One region of the Paenibacillus sp. CAA11 genome, then DNA from elsewhere that is predicted to be linked to it. Evidence: riboswitches for the same ligand, from Rfam matches in the RefSeq annotation. Region 1 holds a riboswitch; the other holds the start of a gene.

Region 1 (8,050 bases):
GCCCATCGCCTCCGACCAGGGAGAAATAAATGGATGCTGTCATAGCGACCGTAATCAGCCCCTGCATGATTAGAGCGAGATCCAGTGCAATTCCATCAAGTCCTTGAGACTTAAAGACAGGCAGCATATTGAGCGTGCTGACAACATTGATGAACAGATAGAAGAGTGTCAGGAAGACTCCGCGGCCAAAGGAAGCATGGGGCCGAGTCCTTGCACTATAAACGATGGCCAGGATGCCAAGAATAAATGACAGGAGTCCGTATCCACCGAATGTTAGCCAGGTGGCTAGCTTGGTTTGGCTTTTCACATAATCCGTATGTACTGCCGGCACTGTAAATTTGGACTGCATCGAAGTGACCTGCCCGTATTCATAGCCAAACACCAGCTCGGCATGAGAATTGCCAATCTTATAGCCGTTCACCTGATAAGTCAGCCCCAGTGTTTGATTCTGCTGTACGGTGAGCCCCTTGGGATCGTATCCCAGCGCTTTAAGATAAGGCTCGGCCCCAGCCGCTTTATCCTCGAGGGTTATGCTGCCCTCCAGCGCCTGCAGCTTGGACAGGCCATTCTGGTCTGTGTCCAGAATCAGTTTCTTGTCTTCAGACGACCAGGAATCTATCATTTCAAAGCCGACAACATTGCCCGTGGACATGCCAACATCGATGACGAGGGCAGAAAGCTGCGGCTCGGGCTGCTCAAACTTTACGCGGAAGCGCTCTGTCGGAAACTTCTGGTCATATTTCTTCGTATAGTCTTGGAGCAACTTCTCTTTGCTCAGGTAACCGTATAAGTCCGAATCGGTCGAATAAGTAACGAGGGGATTCTCCACATTCGAGGTATTGATCTTCAGTGTCTCTTCGGCAAAGGAAGACGCTGCCTTGATCGCCTGCTCCTTGGAAATCGCTTTGCTTGATTCCGAGGAAGCGGGATCTTGGACCACGGACGGCAGAACTTGGGTCAGGATGAAAATAACAAATCCCAGGGCCGCCAGACTCCATAATAATTTTGGTTTCAAGCTTACAACTCCTTTGTGTGTATTTGCGTGTATGAACGATAGTTACGGGAATACTTCAAAGTAAAGATAACATAAAGAAGGGGCACCTGCCAGAAACTGTGGGGAAATCAACGTGTAAATGCACATAAAACTATATAATAAACAGCAAAGCTCAGAGAATCCGAGATTACATTCCTAATGCAGCGATATTCAACATGTTTTCATTCTGTTTCATGGAAAATTCACTTTGTAGTCATTAGAAATAAGGCTTATAATCCATGATGAAATATGAGAAACGGAATATGAGCCGAATTTCATGATCATGAAAACGGGGGAACCAATCTTTTGGGGTGAATTTCTTACTGTCTCTTCTGCAGGGTACAGCAGCAGAAGGACAGTTGAATAGGGCGACCTGTGCATGCCCGAATCCGTCAGCTAACCTCGTAGGCCTATGCAGCAGGAACCCAAACCTTGAAGGCATTGGATTTCCAGTGTCTTTTTTCTTTTGACCAAAACACAAGAGGTGACCCTTACAGTTGAACAACAAACGCTTCAAATTATCTCCGCCTCAGATTCTGGTGATTGGCTTTGCCGCAATTATTTTTATTGGATCTCTGCTGCTCATGCTTCCGATTTCCATTCATCCGGAAGGCCGCCTTTCGTTCGTGGATGCATTATTTACTGCGACCTCAGCGACCTGTGTAACAGGGCTTGTCGTTGTGGATACAGGGACTTATTTTACGACCTTTGGTCAGGTCGTCATCATGCTGCTGATTCAGGTCGGAGGCTTGGGCTTTATGACCATGGCCACACTATTCTCACTAGTATTCAAACGGAAGATTTCCCTGAAGGATCGGCTGCTGCTGCAGGAGGCCATGAATCAGAACACGATGGAAGGCATCGTACGGCTAATTCGCAAGGTATTATTATATTCTCTTGTCATTGAAGCTTGCGCAGCCGTGCTATTTACGATTCGTTGGGCCGTGGATATGCCCTTTGGACGAGCGGTTTACTTCGGCATCTTCCATGCAGTGTCCATGTTTAACAATGCAGGATTCGACCTGTTTGGAGGGTACCGGAGCTTGACCCAGTTCGTGAGCGACCCGCTTGTAAATTTCGTGGCGATGTTTTTGATAGTATCTGGAGGAATTGGCTTTATCGTAATCTCAGATGTCGTGGATTACCGGAAGAACCGCAAGCTGTCTCTGCATTCCAAAGTGGTTCTGTCCATGACGGCCGCCTTGATTGTGATCGGCGCCTTGGTTATCTTTGTCTTTGAATTCACCAATCCGAAGACGCTTGAGCCGCTTAGCTGGGCAGGCAAGTTCTGGGGCTCGCTGTTCCAGTCTGTGACGCCGCGTACAGCCGGCGCAAATACGCTGGATATCGGCTCCCTCCGTCAGGCGACCCAGTTCTTCATGATCATCTTGATGTTTATTGGGGCTTCTCCAAGCTCGACCGGGGGCGGGATTAAGACGACAACCTTTACCATCCTGATCGGATCTATGTTCTCTATGATTCGGGGGCGGGACGATCTGGTGCTCTTCCGTTACCGCCTGGTTCAAGAGCGGATATTGAAGGCGCTGACCATTACTCTGCTTGCGTTGTTCCTCGTCGTGGCTATTGCGATGATTCTGTCGACCACGGAGGACAGCAGCTTCCTCAGCATTCTCTTTGAGACGACATCCGCGTTCGGGACGGTGGGCTTAACGATGGGATTGACAGGCAAGCTGACCCTGATCGGCAAGCTGCTTATTAGCTTCACCATGTTTGCAGGCCGGCTGGGGCCTTTAACTTTAGCCTATGCGTTAGGGCCGAAGAAGGGTAAGGAATTATATAAACACCCTGAAGGCAAAATGATTATTGGATAAGGAGTTTGACCATCTATTATGAAAAAACAACAGTTTGCGGTCATTGGCCTTGGCCGCTTCGGCTCAAGTCTGGCCCTGGAGCTTATGGATTTAGGGTATGAAGTTCTGGGTGTGGACCGGAATGAAGAGGTCGTAAATCAAATGAGCAATTACTTAACTTATACAGTTACGGCTGATGCTACAGATGAAGAGATGCTGCGCTCTCTCGGAATCCGGAATTTTGACTGCGGTATTGTCGCTATTGGCGACGATATCCAGCCAAGCATTCTGGCCACCATTCTGCTTAAGGAGCTAGGGATCAAAACCGTCGTAGCGAAGGCGATTTCGGTTCTTCACGGACGGGCTTTGGAGAAGCTTGGTGTTGACCGTATCGTTTATCCCGAACGGGATATGGGCATTCGTGTAGCCCATCAGCTGATCACACCGAACCTGCTTGACTATATTGAGCTGTCCAAGGACTACAGCATTGTTGAGATGACGGTTCCTGCCGGATTACACGGCAAGATCCTTGGAGATTTGAATTCCAGAGCTAGATTTGGCTGCAGTGTTGTGGCCCTTCATAAGCCTAGCGGCTGCATTGTGGCTCCAACAGCGATGGATCAGCTGAATGAGAATGATATCATGGTCATCATCGGCTCCAATGACAATATTGAACAGTTTGAAGCTGCGGTCAATGAAGAGTAAATTCAGCTATTTCCTAAGACATCTTTCAAGCCAGGAGTGACCAGCCATGGATTCGGCAACGACTGAAGTGATCCATCATTTTCTTATTCTTATCTTATTTGTACTGAGTGTAGGGCTGATCTCCGGAAAGATTGCAGGTTTGCTCCGTCTTCCAGACGTAGCGGTCTTTATTGCAGCAGGCATGCTGCTGGGGCCGGGCTTGCATCTCCTAAGTGAACCCGAGAGCTCGGCGGTAAACCAACTGATTCTAACTGTAGGCTCTGCTCTAATTTTATTTGATGGAGGAAGGGGCCTTGCACTCGGTGGTCTTCGCAAGGTGTGGATCACGGTAGCTTTACTGAGCGTGCCGGGTGTACTGATTACGGTTGGCGTAGTGGGGGTAGGGATACACTATCTGTTCGGTGTAGACTGGCTCTTCTCTCTGCTGACTGCTGCAGTTATCGCTTCAACCGACCCTGCCTCCATCATTCCTGTATTTCGCCAGGTCCGGATTAAGGAAAGCGTGCGCGAGACCGTAGAGAGCGAGTCCGCCTTCAATGACGCAACAGGCTCAATTCTAACCTTCTCTCTGCTGGCTGTTGTGGCGGGCAGCGGTACACTCTCGGCAGGACAGATGACCCTGGATTTCCTGAAGACAGCGCTAGGGGGGATCCTGGTTGGAGTCGTGGTGTCGGGAATTCTGACTTATCTGACCGCCCATGCCCGGCATGGTCTTCTTCGGGATTATACGACCATCGTCATGCTGATCACAGGGCTAGGCTCTTATCTGATCGGTGACCTTCTGGGGGTAAGCGGGTTTATGGCTACCTTTGTTGCTGGTGTCATATGGGGGAATGCCGAGGTATTCGGCCTTTCTATGGAAGAGAAGAAGCTTGAAGTGAGCTCTTTTGCGGAAAATATCACCGTGATGATGCGGATGCTGATCTTTGTGCTGCTTGGCAGCCATGTCAATTTCGGAACGCTTATCGATTATTTCTGGCCAAGTCTGGCGGCTGTGCTGGTGCTGATGTTTGTAGCCCGGCCGCTAACGGTCTTCCTGTGCGCCCTTGCCGATCGGAAGGTGAAGTGGACGGTGAAGGAAATGCTGTTTATGTGCTGGGTGCGCGAGACAGGAGTTATTCCTGCTGCCTTGTCTGGCATGATCGTCGGGATGGGGGTTGCGCATGCGGATGTGATAGCGGGTATTACCTTTATGTCAATTGTGCTTACGATTATGATCCAGGCAAGCACCACAGGGGCCGTAGCCCGCAAGCTGGGACTAGAAGTCAAAACCTAACACGAGCATAAATTGAAGCCGGTAGATCGCTGTTTGGAGAAGAGAAGGAGCAATCTATCGGCTTTTTTGTCGGAAACAGCCTTATCCCCCAGAAATCAGATGGGTGCTGAACAGATCCCTCATCTCCATGATCCATTGGATGGTCTCAAGTCCTGTTTCCGGCTTGTCCGGATAGATCAGACAGGTGGCCCGCCCGGTCTGTTCCAGCTCTTGCAGCGGAATGGCAGTCAGTTCATTATCCCTGAGCAGCTGGGGGCGCAGATAGGAGCGAGGGAGCAGGGCAGCTGCGCCGCAGGTGGGCAGAAGCCGGACAATAGCCTCGAAGGAGTCGATCTCCATACGGACATCGGGAATGATGCCGTATTTGCCGATCAGCTCGTCCACCAGCCGGCGGTACCAGGTCCCTTTGGAGAAAATAATCATAGGCAGTCCGTCTAGACTTTTCATCTTCGGTGTAAAGCCCTTGCGGGCGAGTTTATGTTTCTTGGGAACCACCAGTTCCAAATGATCCTGGAACAGAGGGATACACCGGAGCCCGGGCTCTTCAATGGAAGAAGCGATGACACCGAAATCGGCTTTTTTATCTTTTACATAGGAGACAATCTCGTGCGTCTTCCCGGTAACGAGCTTCAGCTCAGTGCCGGGATATTTGTTCATCAGCGCTTCAATCAGCGGCGGAAGGGTAGTCTGGATGGTGGTAAGGCTCGCTCCCAGAGTAACGACCCGGCGCTCTGCCTCCTTATAGCGGGAGATGGACTGCAGAAAGTGATGATGTCGCTGCCGTTGTTCCAGTGCATAAGTATAGGTGGCCTGTCCGGTACGGGTCAGCTCGAGCTTTTTTCCCTTACGAACGAACAGCTGGACGCCCAGCTCCTCCTCCAGTTTGGCAATTTTACGGGAAAGTGCAGGCTGGGAGAGGTTAAGCTGTTTGGAGGCGCGATTCAAGCTTGATTGCTCCACAACCGTTATAAAAACCATCAAATCCTCATACATCAGACAACTCCCTCTTTCTGTTCTTATTCCCTATTTACTTATGCTGATTAGTTATAACAATTAATAAATATATTGCAATTCCATTATAAGATAATAAGGAGTAACATAAAAGCGACACAAGTTGTTCACATCTCATGGAAAGAGAAGGGCAATGAACTTCATAATCTGTGGTGTAAATCACATACAGACAGAATTTAAGTCATTCCTGCTTCCATCATTAGCTCGGCAACGACGGAATTTGAAAGGGGTACGCATATTTATGAAAGGGTTTTATTCCAGAAAGCTGCACTCTTTATTAGGTGTTATTCCGCTCGGTTTTTTTATCCTCGAACACATGATTACCAATTTCTCTGCCGTTGAAGGGGGCAGCGAGGGCTTCCGGGACAGTGTGACCTGGCTTAACAGCCTGCCGCTTGTTCTCATTCTTGAAATCTTCGGCATTTGGCTGCCTTTATTGTATCACGGTGTATATGGAACCTATATAGCTTTCCAGGCTAAGCCGAATAATGGGCGGTTTACGAACGAGCGGAATTTAAGATATCTGCTGCAGCGGGTCACCGGCATCATTGCCCTGGTGTTTATTGTGTGGCACGTCTGGGAGACGCGTGTACAAGTTTCTCTCGGCAATGTTACTCATGAAGAGCTGGGGGGTCTAATGCATGATATCGTGTCCCAGCCGGTCTTCTTTGTGCTTTATTTAATCGGCGTTGTGGCGGCTTCTTTTCACTTTACGAACGGGCTATGGTCCTTCTGCGTAAGCTGGGGAATCACGGTTGGACCTCGCGCGCAGCGGGTATCCACTTACATTTGCATGAGCTTGTTTGCGATCGTTACAGTAATGTTTGTCTGGTCGCTCATTGCGTTCCGCGGAGCGGACTTTCAAGCGCAGGGCACGGCCCTGCTTCAGACCCTTCATACAGTCATCGGATAAGGAGTTGAGATATAGTTATGGCTAAGCAAAGTATAATTATCGTTGGCGGCGGACTGGCGGGCCTGATGGCTACGATCAAGGCGGCCGAGGCAGGTGTCCATGTGGCATTGTTCTCATTGGTGCCGGTTAAGCGCTCTCATTCAGTTTGTGCTCAAGGTGGGATCAATGGCGCGGTCAACACTAAAGGAGAAGGAGATTCTCCGTGGGAGCACTTTGACGACACCGTGTATGGCGGTGATTTTCTGGCAAATCAGCCGCCGGTGAAAGCCATGTGTGAGGCGGCTCCCGGCATCATTCACCTGATGGACCGGATGGGCGTTATGTTCAACCGTACGCCGGAGGGACTCCTCGACTTCCGCCGATTTGGGGGAACGAAGCGGCATCGCACGGCATTTGCCGGCGCGACGACAGGACAGCAGCTGCTGTATGCGCTGGATGAGCAGGTTCGTCGTTATGAGGCGGCCGGTTTGGTAACGAAATACGAGTCCTGGGAGTTTCTCTCGGCCGTCATTGACGATGAGGGGGTCTGCCGCGGAATCTGTGCGCAGAATCTGCGCTCGATGGAGACCGTGACCTTTGCCTCGGATGCTACGATTCTGGCTACAGGCGGGCCGGGGATTATTTTCGGGAAGACGACTAACTCTGTCATTAATACAGGGACGGCCGCAAGTGCGGTGTACCAGCAGGGAGTTCATTATGCGAATGGTGAATTTATTCAGATCCATCCTACCGCGATTCCGGGTGACGACAAGCTGCGGCTGATGTCGGAATCCGCTCGGGGGGAAGGCGGCCGCATTTGGACCTATAAGGATGGCAAGCCATGGTATTTCCTAGAGGAGAAATATCCTGCTTACGGCAACCTTGTACCGCGGGATATTGCCACCCGGGAGATCTTCCATGTCTGTGTTGATATGAAGCTTGGGATCAATGGAGAGAACATGGTTTACCTCGATCTGTCCCATAAAGACCCGAAGGAGCTTGATGTGAAGCTTGGCGGGATAATTGAAATTTATGAGAAGTTCATGGGAGACGATCCCCGTAAAATTCCGATGAAAATTTTCCCGGCGGTCCATTATTCCATGGGCGGCATGTGGGTCGATTATAATCAAATGACGAATATTCCCGGGCTGTTCGCTGCTGGGGAATGCGAATATCAATATCACGGCGCCAATCGGCTTGGCGCTAACTCGCTGGTCTCCGCGATCTTTGGCGGAATGACGGCAGGTCCTAAGGCTGTAGAATATGTGCGGGGCCTTAAGAAATCTGCAGAGGACGTCTCCTCTCAAGTTTATGATAAGGCG
Region 2 (8,050 bases), 1.1 Mb from region 1:
CCGTAATTTTGCGAGGAGTTATTTTAAGTCAACAACCGTACGGCATATACTTCTTTACAAAATCCACGAAGCCCGTTATAAATGCGAGCCACTTTAGCTTCTTTTGAAACAAGCCCAAACACCGTCGGGCCGCTGCCTGACATCAGCACACCATCCGCACCTAGGCGCTGCATAGTTTCTTTGAGCTGCCTAACCTCCGGATGAAGCTCCATCGTTACATCCTCCAGCACATTGCCAAGCCTTTCGCAAACCTGGCTGAAGGAGCCTTGCTCAATGGCTTGAATCATCTGCTGAGCAGAGGGGTGGCTCTGCACCTTATGGCTGCGGAAGCGCCCATACACCTCAGCTGTCGATACGTTAATCGGTAGTTTTGCTAATACGACCCAGCATTGAGGCGGATCAGGCAAAGGCGTCAGCAGTTCTCCGCGTCCTGTAGCAAGTGCCGTTCCCCCCGTCACACAAAAGGGTACATCCGAACCAAGCTCCGCCCCTAATGTTTGTAACTCCTCGCTAGTAATCCCTAAGTCCCACAGCCGGTTCAGCCCCCGCAGTGCCGCAGCGGCATCGCTGCTTCCACCCGCAAGTCCGGCAGCTACAGGAATATGCTTATCCAGATGGATATGGACTCCCTTTCGAACCTGATAACGTTCCTTAATGAGCCGGGCTGCCTGGAAGGCCAGATTCTTCTCGTCCAGCGGGATATATCCAGCCTGACTGGAGATAATAATCGAATCTCCGGGCAGCTCCTTTAATTCAAGACGATCGGCCAAATCGACCATCGTCATAATCATCTCAACCTCATGATACCCATCGGGGCGTTTATGTAATACGTCCAACATCAAATTGATCTTGGCCGGCGCTTTCTCATAAATTTTCAAGGCGTTCACCCACCATCCAGGATCTCCATCAAAAACGACTCAACATATTATAGGGGATACGTAGTTCTAAGTCTATTCCCATATCTTGCAGTGCCCTTATTTTTCATATCTTAACAGAAACCTCATCTAAAATCCTCTTCCAACAAAAAAATGAAGCCCTCTCTTGTGAGAGAAGCTCCAAGCTTATAGGCTTTAAGGCTGGCGTGAGGCTGCCTGTTCAGCAAGCTGTATCGCCCGCTTCACCATATTGCCTGCATCTTTGGCCTTGATTCCACCCCATCCTTCTTCCTGAACGGTGTTATAGAAGCCAAGCTCCTTCGCGAGTTCAACCTTCAAGCTCTCCGACATTACACTTCTTCTGCGGCGTGACATGTCATCCCTCCTTTAGGGATATTATTTGATTTCGCTTAGCGCTTCATACTCTGAGAAACTTTCCTGCAGCGCCAAATAAAAAAACGGCCCCTTCTGAAGGGACCGCCGCTTTAGTAAAAACTTAGATGCTCACGACTTCATATACGAAATCCGTACCCCGCTGGTATCGTCGCAAAGGGTAACTTCCACGGATTCAGTAAGTATATCAGCATAACTGTAAGACACTCTCTTAAACGTCTCTTGCTCCTCGTCCAGCTTAACAATAAAGACAGAGGGGTAGGTTTCCTCTAAAACACCTGTGCGTTCAACAGTCTTTCGGCGACCGCCATTCGCCCGCAGCATAATCTTTTGGCCCACGTAAGCATCGAGATTGTGTTTAATTTCTGACAGCGCATTTTTCGCCATACCCTGTGACCACCTCTTTCCTTGTCCATTGTATCAAAAAGAGAGGCGTTTGTCAAATAAACAAATAATTATATCAGGGTGAAAAATAATTTGTCAACGATTTTTTTTGGAAACTGAAAGTAAGGTAAATGAATGGAAAAATCACTTAGATTGCAGAAGGAACCACATTCAGCTTTGACAGATCTTGCGGCTTAGGAAGGCCAATGCGATAACTTCCTCGGGTCTCAATGCCACCTACCCCTTGAATTCCACTAACCGTATGACTTAACACGTCTGTAATATGGATCGTTCCTTGGACAGAGGTCAGTGCCGACTTGGCTGCAATATAGACCGGATCCAGGGCGTGAATCAGCACCCGGCCCGGAGAGCTGGCAAAATTAGCTCCAGCCTGCAGCAGGGCTTCAAAGTGCGATTGGCAGGCTCCAGCCACAATAGTTAATGCATCAAAGTTACGCTCGTACTGGCGTGCAATCTGGATCGCTTCCACGAAATTGCTGGAGTTCTTATAACTGGACAAGCTGTACAAGTCCCCATGAATTCTGCTCTTGAGCACCCCATCATGTCCTGTTATCACGACGATATCAGGCTGGATGGTGGGCAGAAGACGATATAGAGCCTGGGCCATCGCATTCTCAGGCACATATTGTCCGTGTGCCGGTACGCGCAGCTTCTTATATAAATCAAGACTCTTCTTCAGATAAGCAGGATCGCCGTCCAAATGCAGCACCGTACCCGGCACCTCAAAATAAGACTGTGCCCCGGCTAAGTTCCGATCTCCTGCAAGGCGGCTGCGAGTCTGCTCTACCTGTGCCTCTCGGTCCTGATGGAGCTTCTGCACAGACTGCTGCGCTTTGATATAAGCTCTCTGAGACTTCTCACTGGGCACGGCATCTTTGGCATGAATGAGATCCTCCAGCGGAGCATCAGCCAACAGCCGAAAATCCGTCCCTTTGATAATTGCTTGATGGCTTCGCATTTCCGTTACACGAAACGTGACGTCCCCGCCATATGATTTACGGACCACTAGGTCTCCAATGTTGGTCAACTCCATCACCTCTCTCCCATCGTATGGGCGAGAGGCCGGATTGGTTCCACTCCAGCCCATATTAGGTGAAGTTCCTGCACGGCAATCACAGGGTCTCCTTATTGTAATCCCTGGCGGTAGAAAATATTACTTAAGCGTGCAAACTCTTCAATACTTAACGTCTCCGCACGCCGCGAAGGCTCAATCTCTGCTTCAGCCAACAGTCTCTCCAGCTCCTCCCGCCCTTCTTTGGCGAAGAAGCGGCTCTTCAGATTGTTGGCGATCGTCTTCCTACGCTGGGCAAATGCAGCTTGTACCAGCATAAAGAAGAACGCCTCATTCTCCACATGCACCGGCGGCTCTTTCCGTACCTTGAGCCGAATCACGGCCGAATCTACATTCGGCTGTGGAATAAATACCGTATGCGGTACAATGCATACCAGCTCCGGCTCGCTAAAATACTGCACCGCTATGCTCAAGCTGCCGTAATCCTTGCCTCCCGGGGAGGCGGCCATCCGCTCAGCCACTTCTTTCTGGATCATCACCACGATATTCTCCAGCGGAAGATGCTCCTCTAGCAGCTTCATCAGAATCGGGGTGGTGACATAGTAAGGGAGATTGGCGACCACGCTGACCCGGGTATCTGCTTCGAACTCCTCCGCAAACAGCTCCTTCAGGTCCAGCTTGAGAACATCCCCATGTACGACCTTTACGTGCGGATAAGGTTCCAATACCTCATCCAGGATGGGAATCAGCCGCTGATCAATCTCAATGGCGACCACCTTGCTGCTGACTTCAGCCAGCTTCTCGGTTAAGGCCCCAATCCCCGGACCGATCTCCAAGGCCGCCTTGGAGGCATCCAGACCCGCGGAGCCCACGATTTTCCCAAGGATATTCTGGTCAATCAGAAAGTTCTGACCCAGACTTTTCTTAAATGAAAATCCATGCCGCTGAATAATCTCTTTGGTGCGCCTCGGCGTGGATATATCTTCTCTCATGCTCATATTGCCTCTAGACCCCTTTGTCCTCCAATTGACTCAGCGCCGCCGCGAACTCCTGCGGTGTGATTCGGAAGATCCGAAGGCGCTTGTGGAATTGCTTTCCGTTGCAGTATCCGATGCCGAGCAGCTCGCCCATATAACGCCGCCGGGCAGCAGCCTGCGGGTGCACAATCAGTCCCGCGTCTATTAAGTCTTCCCAATCGATCAGACTTTCCTCCTCGGGTGCCTCGCTCCGCACACGCTCAAGGGCCGCTCTGATCGCTTCAGGGGACGCATTCTCCACCCCGATGTCTCCTGCCCGAGTGGCATCAGCCAGCGTCAGGAATGCATGTTTACAGCCTGGCACGCGCGCGGCAACAATCTTGCGAATGCGTTCCCCTGCATGATCAGGATCTGTAAAGATAATCACGCCCCGTCTCTCTTGAGCCAGCTCAATTCGGCGGAGAACCGCCGGACCAATAGCCGAGCCTCCCGTCTCGATCGTGTCGGCTTCTACCGCCCGCTTGATTGCAACGGTATCGTCTTTTCCCTCGACAACAATGACTTCCTTAATCACCTTGCGCCGTCCTTTCCGTGTAAAACAAAAAGAAGAGGAAAGCTCCTCTTCTTAGTTTAACGTAATTATATCAATATAATAACGAATTATATTCTTAAAGTAAACGGATCAGTTCAGCTCCGGTTTGGTTGGTCCAATCACATACACGGTGCGGCCCTTCTTACGTCCAAATTTATTGGCCGTTTTTAAACTATCATAATACACATCGATTTTGTTGCCTTTAATGGCGCCACCGGTATCTTCCGCACGGCGGAAGCCTACCCCCTCAATATATACCCACCAGCCCAGTGGGATCACTTTCGGGTCAACCGCAATCGTTCTGCCTTCCGTTACGCTTGTTCCTGATGCTGTCTTCGTTCCAATTCCGCTTTCCTCCGAGGAGTAGGCCGTCATGGATACATTTTTAATCAGCTTTTTATATTTAAAACTTACGCCGCCCTTAGTGACCTTATTGTTCTGGCTTATCTTCACCGCTCCGGGTTCCCGGGTGATGCTGGCAGACAGGACCTCGGGCTTAGGCTTAACCGGCTCGGGCTTCTTCGTGCCGACGGCAATGATCTTCGCCTGGGGCTTCTTCTCGACCGTCTTGTTCAGCCATCTCTTAGAGACAAATTCTCCGTCCTGAAACACTTTCTCTACTCGGCTCACGACCTTACCGTTGCTGCCTTGCTGAACCACCTTGGTCTTGCCGACAAGCAGGGTAGGATCTTTCTTCTTCACGACCTGATAAGGAACTGTAATCGGCTCCTCTACCGTATGTTTGTTCACGCGGACTACACGGATTTTCAAGTCGGGAGTAATGCCGGCTGAAAGCGAAGGATACACTTTATCTTGTTCCGATACAGAAACGCCTAGTTTGGTAAAGACGCTCTTAACGGTATCTTCTGTGGTGTAGTAGCTATTGCTCTTGCCGTCAGCAAGCACAGTAACTTTCACAGCGCGGTCAATCACGATCTGATCGCCGTCCTTAAGCTCACTGTCTACTGCAGCTGAAATATCATCCTGCGGTTTAAGCTCGATGGATTGTTCATCCAGCAGGGACCCCACCGATGAGGTTCGAGTCTCAACGGTTTGCTCCTTCCCGTCAATTACCAGATGAATGCTCTTGCTCGCCTGACCGTATACCCAGGCCAATACGATGCAAACTACCGCGATGGCTAATATAGCGAATATTGAAATGAGACGTACCTTGTCATGCTTCCATCGCAACGCGTAAGACATACTGGATGATCGTGAACCATGGGTTGTTTCGTTCTTTCTGAACACGCCCACTTCTTCCGTCCTCCTCCATAGCCTCGCCGTCTAGGTTGATGCATGATTACATATGACGCGACTATATACCGATTTTTTACGGAACGCTATAAAGCCCTGCATTCCGCATCCTTCCCCAGTCTGTTTGGCATAAAGTCACCCCCGTTTTACAACAGTATGACGTGCCTATCAGTTTTATTCAAAACAAAAGAAGCCATAGAAAGAGTTAGAGGAACTCTTTCGTGGCTTCCGAAAATGTCTTGGATGCTTGATAGGACGCACGAGGTTGCCTCTCTCATATGACGCTTACGGGGTTAGCTGTCGGGTTCGGGCGTAGAGAGACGCCCTATCTCAGTTCACCCGCTCATGGCGAGTGACCTCAAATTCACCCCAAAGACCCGGTAAAGAAATCGAAATGCTTGAAGCCCATCAAGTAGCATTAAATCAAAGCAAGCTTCAGCGCATCGGTTCCCCCGTTCTCCAGAAATAGGAGATTCAGCGAGACTGGTTCATGGAACCATGTAAGGACTGACGTTCCGGCGTAGCCGAATGACGCAAATCCATTACTGAAAAGATTCTATCCTTTTTGGAACCATGTTGTAAAGGAGAGATCAACTACGTTTTTTTAAAAAAATGGTTAAAAATCTGTAATAAACTCTGTTTTTTTAATTAAAAAACATTAATCTTTTCCAAAATCTCGTTTTTTCATCGGTTTTGCTCCCGATATCAGCGAATGTCAAATCGTTCCAGTGCATTTTGGGTAGTGATTTGCGCGATTTCCTCCAAGGACATCCCCTTGAGCTCGGCCGCCATCTCAGCCACTAAACGAACGTGAGCAGACTCATTTCTTTTTCCACGGAATGGGTGTGGTGTTAAATATGGGGAGTCCGTTTCAATGAGCAAACGATCGAGTGGAACCTGTTTTAGGACCTCTTTAGGCTGCTTTGCATTTTTAAACGTGATCGGCCCGCCAAACGAGATATGGAATCCCATATTCATACATAATTTGGCAGTTTCCCAGCTTCCTGAAAACGAATGCATGATGCCTCCAACTTCGCTGGCCTTCTCTTCCCGCAAAATCTTCACAATATCCTCATGTGCGTCACGATCATGAATGACAATCGGCATGCCAAGCTCTCGGGCCAATCCGATTTGACGGCGGAAGACCTGATGCTGCACTTCTTTGGGGGAAGTATCCCAGTAGTAATCAAGTCCAATTTCCCCAATGGCTACCACCTTGTCATGCTTGCACAGCTCAGCAATCCAGTCCAAATCCTCGTCCAGCATAGTAATTGCGTCCTGCGGATGCCATCCGACGGCAGCGTATATGAAATCATAAGTTTCAGCAAGCTTCATGGTCGAAGGGATCGTCTCCCGGTTAAATCCGACATTAACCATCCGGGTTACACCGGCTTCAACAGCACGGGCAATCGTCTCCTCCCGATCTTCGTCAAATTGTGGTGCATCCAGATGCGTATGAGTATCAAACAGCATATTGTACAGTTCCTCCTTACACTTCAAAAAGTTGTGCGATATGTTGCGGCAGTTGGTCCTTTACCGCTTCCAGCTTCTCCTTCGGATAATACAAATGGCAACGGCCACGGTGTAGACCGCTAATCGAACGAACGATATCGGATACCTCAGAAATTTCGCGCAGATTGTCCTGCCTGTCCAGCAGCAGAATCTCCTTGCCCTTCAGCTCATCATCAGGACGGAACACATCATAAGGCAGGTCTGTCGGAAAATCAATTTCTAAGTCATATTCAGCATTCAGCCCTACTTGTGCGAATGCGCTGCGCAGCTGATCGACCATTTCCATATCGATATGATCAAGTTCTACATATTTATACAGCCTTCTATCTAAAAATCTGGCACAGAGGCTGCCCAGAAGCTCATCTTCTTCATTTGTCCACTGCATGAAGGCCGTCTGCACCAAAGCTTCATCCAGAAGCAGATATTCTGTAACCGTCAGCTCCCGCTCAAAGAGCCCCGGAAGAGGATCTGGGAGGAAGCGGAACCCATAACCCTGCTGATGAAGCTCTTTGGCTCTGCGGAAGATCTGTCTAAGCAGAATTTCCGAGCTCCGGGTGACCGGGTGGAAATACACCTGCCAATACATTTGATACCTCGACATGAGGTAGTCCTCGACAGCATGCATACCCGATTCCTTGACAACCACCCGCCCCTGAAAGGGACGCAGCATACGAAGGATGCGATCCATATCAATGGTGCCATAATTCACGCCTGTAAAATAAGCGTCGCGCAGCAGGTAGTCCATTCGATCTGCATCTAGCGGACTGGATACCAGGTTAACCACAATAGGCTTCTCATAGTCTTTGCGAATAACCGCAGCAACCTTCTCCGGGAAATCCGAAGACACTCTTCGAAGGACCTCCGCTACCTGTGTATCCCCCACCAAAATTTTGCACGTCCAATCTTCATGATTCATATCGAAGGCTTCTTCAATGGAATGAGAGAAGGGGCCGTGGCCAAGATCATGAAGAAGTGCCGCACATAATGCCAGCAGTCGTTCTTCATGAGGCCATCCGGAATAGCCGCTGCG

What was found. A riboswitch is a leader RNA that binds a small molecule or an ion and turns the genes downstream of it on or off. The one in region 1 is predicted to bind cyclic di-AMP.
Region 2: linked by a shared signal. The riboswitch ahead of DCC85_RS00140 (resuscitation-promoting factor) and the one ahead of DCC85_RS17765 (TrkH family potassium uptake protein) in region 1 are both predicted to bind cyclic di-AMP.

What each region holds. Positions count from the first base shown of each region.
Region 1 covers NZ_CP028922.1:3,797,561-3,805,610, reverse strand. Annotated here, with positions in the region: gene DCC85_RS17770 (CPBP family intramembrane glutamic endopeptidase) at 1-1,015, opposite strand, end outside; cyclic di-AMP (ydaO/yuaA leader) riboswitch at 1,290-1,459, shown strand; gene DCC85_RS17765 (TrkH family potassium uptake protein) at 1,531-2,865, shown strand; gene DCC85_RS17760 (potassium channel family protein) at 2,884-3,549, shown strand; gene DCC85_RS17755 (cation:proton antiporter) at 3,596-4,825, shown strand; gene DCC85_RS17750 (LysR family transcriptional regulator) at 4,907-5,818, opposite strand; gene DCC85_RS17745 (succinate dehydrogenase cytochrome b558 subunit) at 6,078-6,749, shown strand; gene sdhA (succinate dehydrogenase flavoprotein subunit) at 6,767-8,050, shown strand, end outside.
Region 2 covers NZ_CP028922.1:27,444-35,493, reverse strand. Annotated here, with positions in the region: gene ispE (4-(cytidine 5'-diphospho)-2-C-methyl-D-erythritol kinase) at 24-878, opposite strand; gene DCC85_RS00165 (small, acid-soluble spore protein, alpha/beta type) at 1,071-1,250, opposite strand; gene veg (biofilm formation stimulator Veg) at 1,380-1,655, opposite strand; gene yabG (sporulation peptidase YabG) at 1,801-2,706, opposite strand; gene rsmA (16S rRNA (adenine(1518)-N(6)/adenine(1519)-N(6))-dimethyltransferase RsmA) at 2,799-3,683, opposite strand; gene rnmV (ribonuclease M5) at 3,691-4,236, opposite strand; gene DCC85_RS00140 (resuscitation-promoting factor) at 4,345-5,508, opposite strand; cyclic di-AMP (ydaO/yuaA leader) riboswitch at 5,775-5,998, opposite strand; gene DCC85_RS00135 (TatD family hydrolase) at 6,214-6,981, opposite strand; gene DCC85_RS00130 (HD domain-containing protein) at 6,998-8,050, opposite strand, start outside.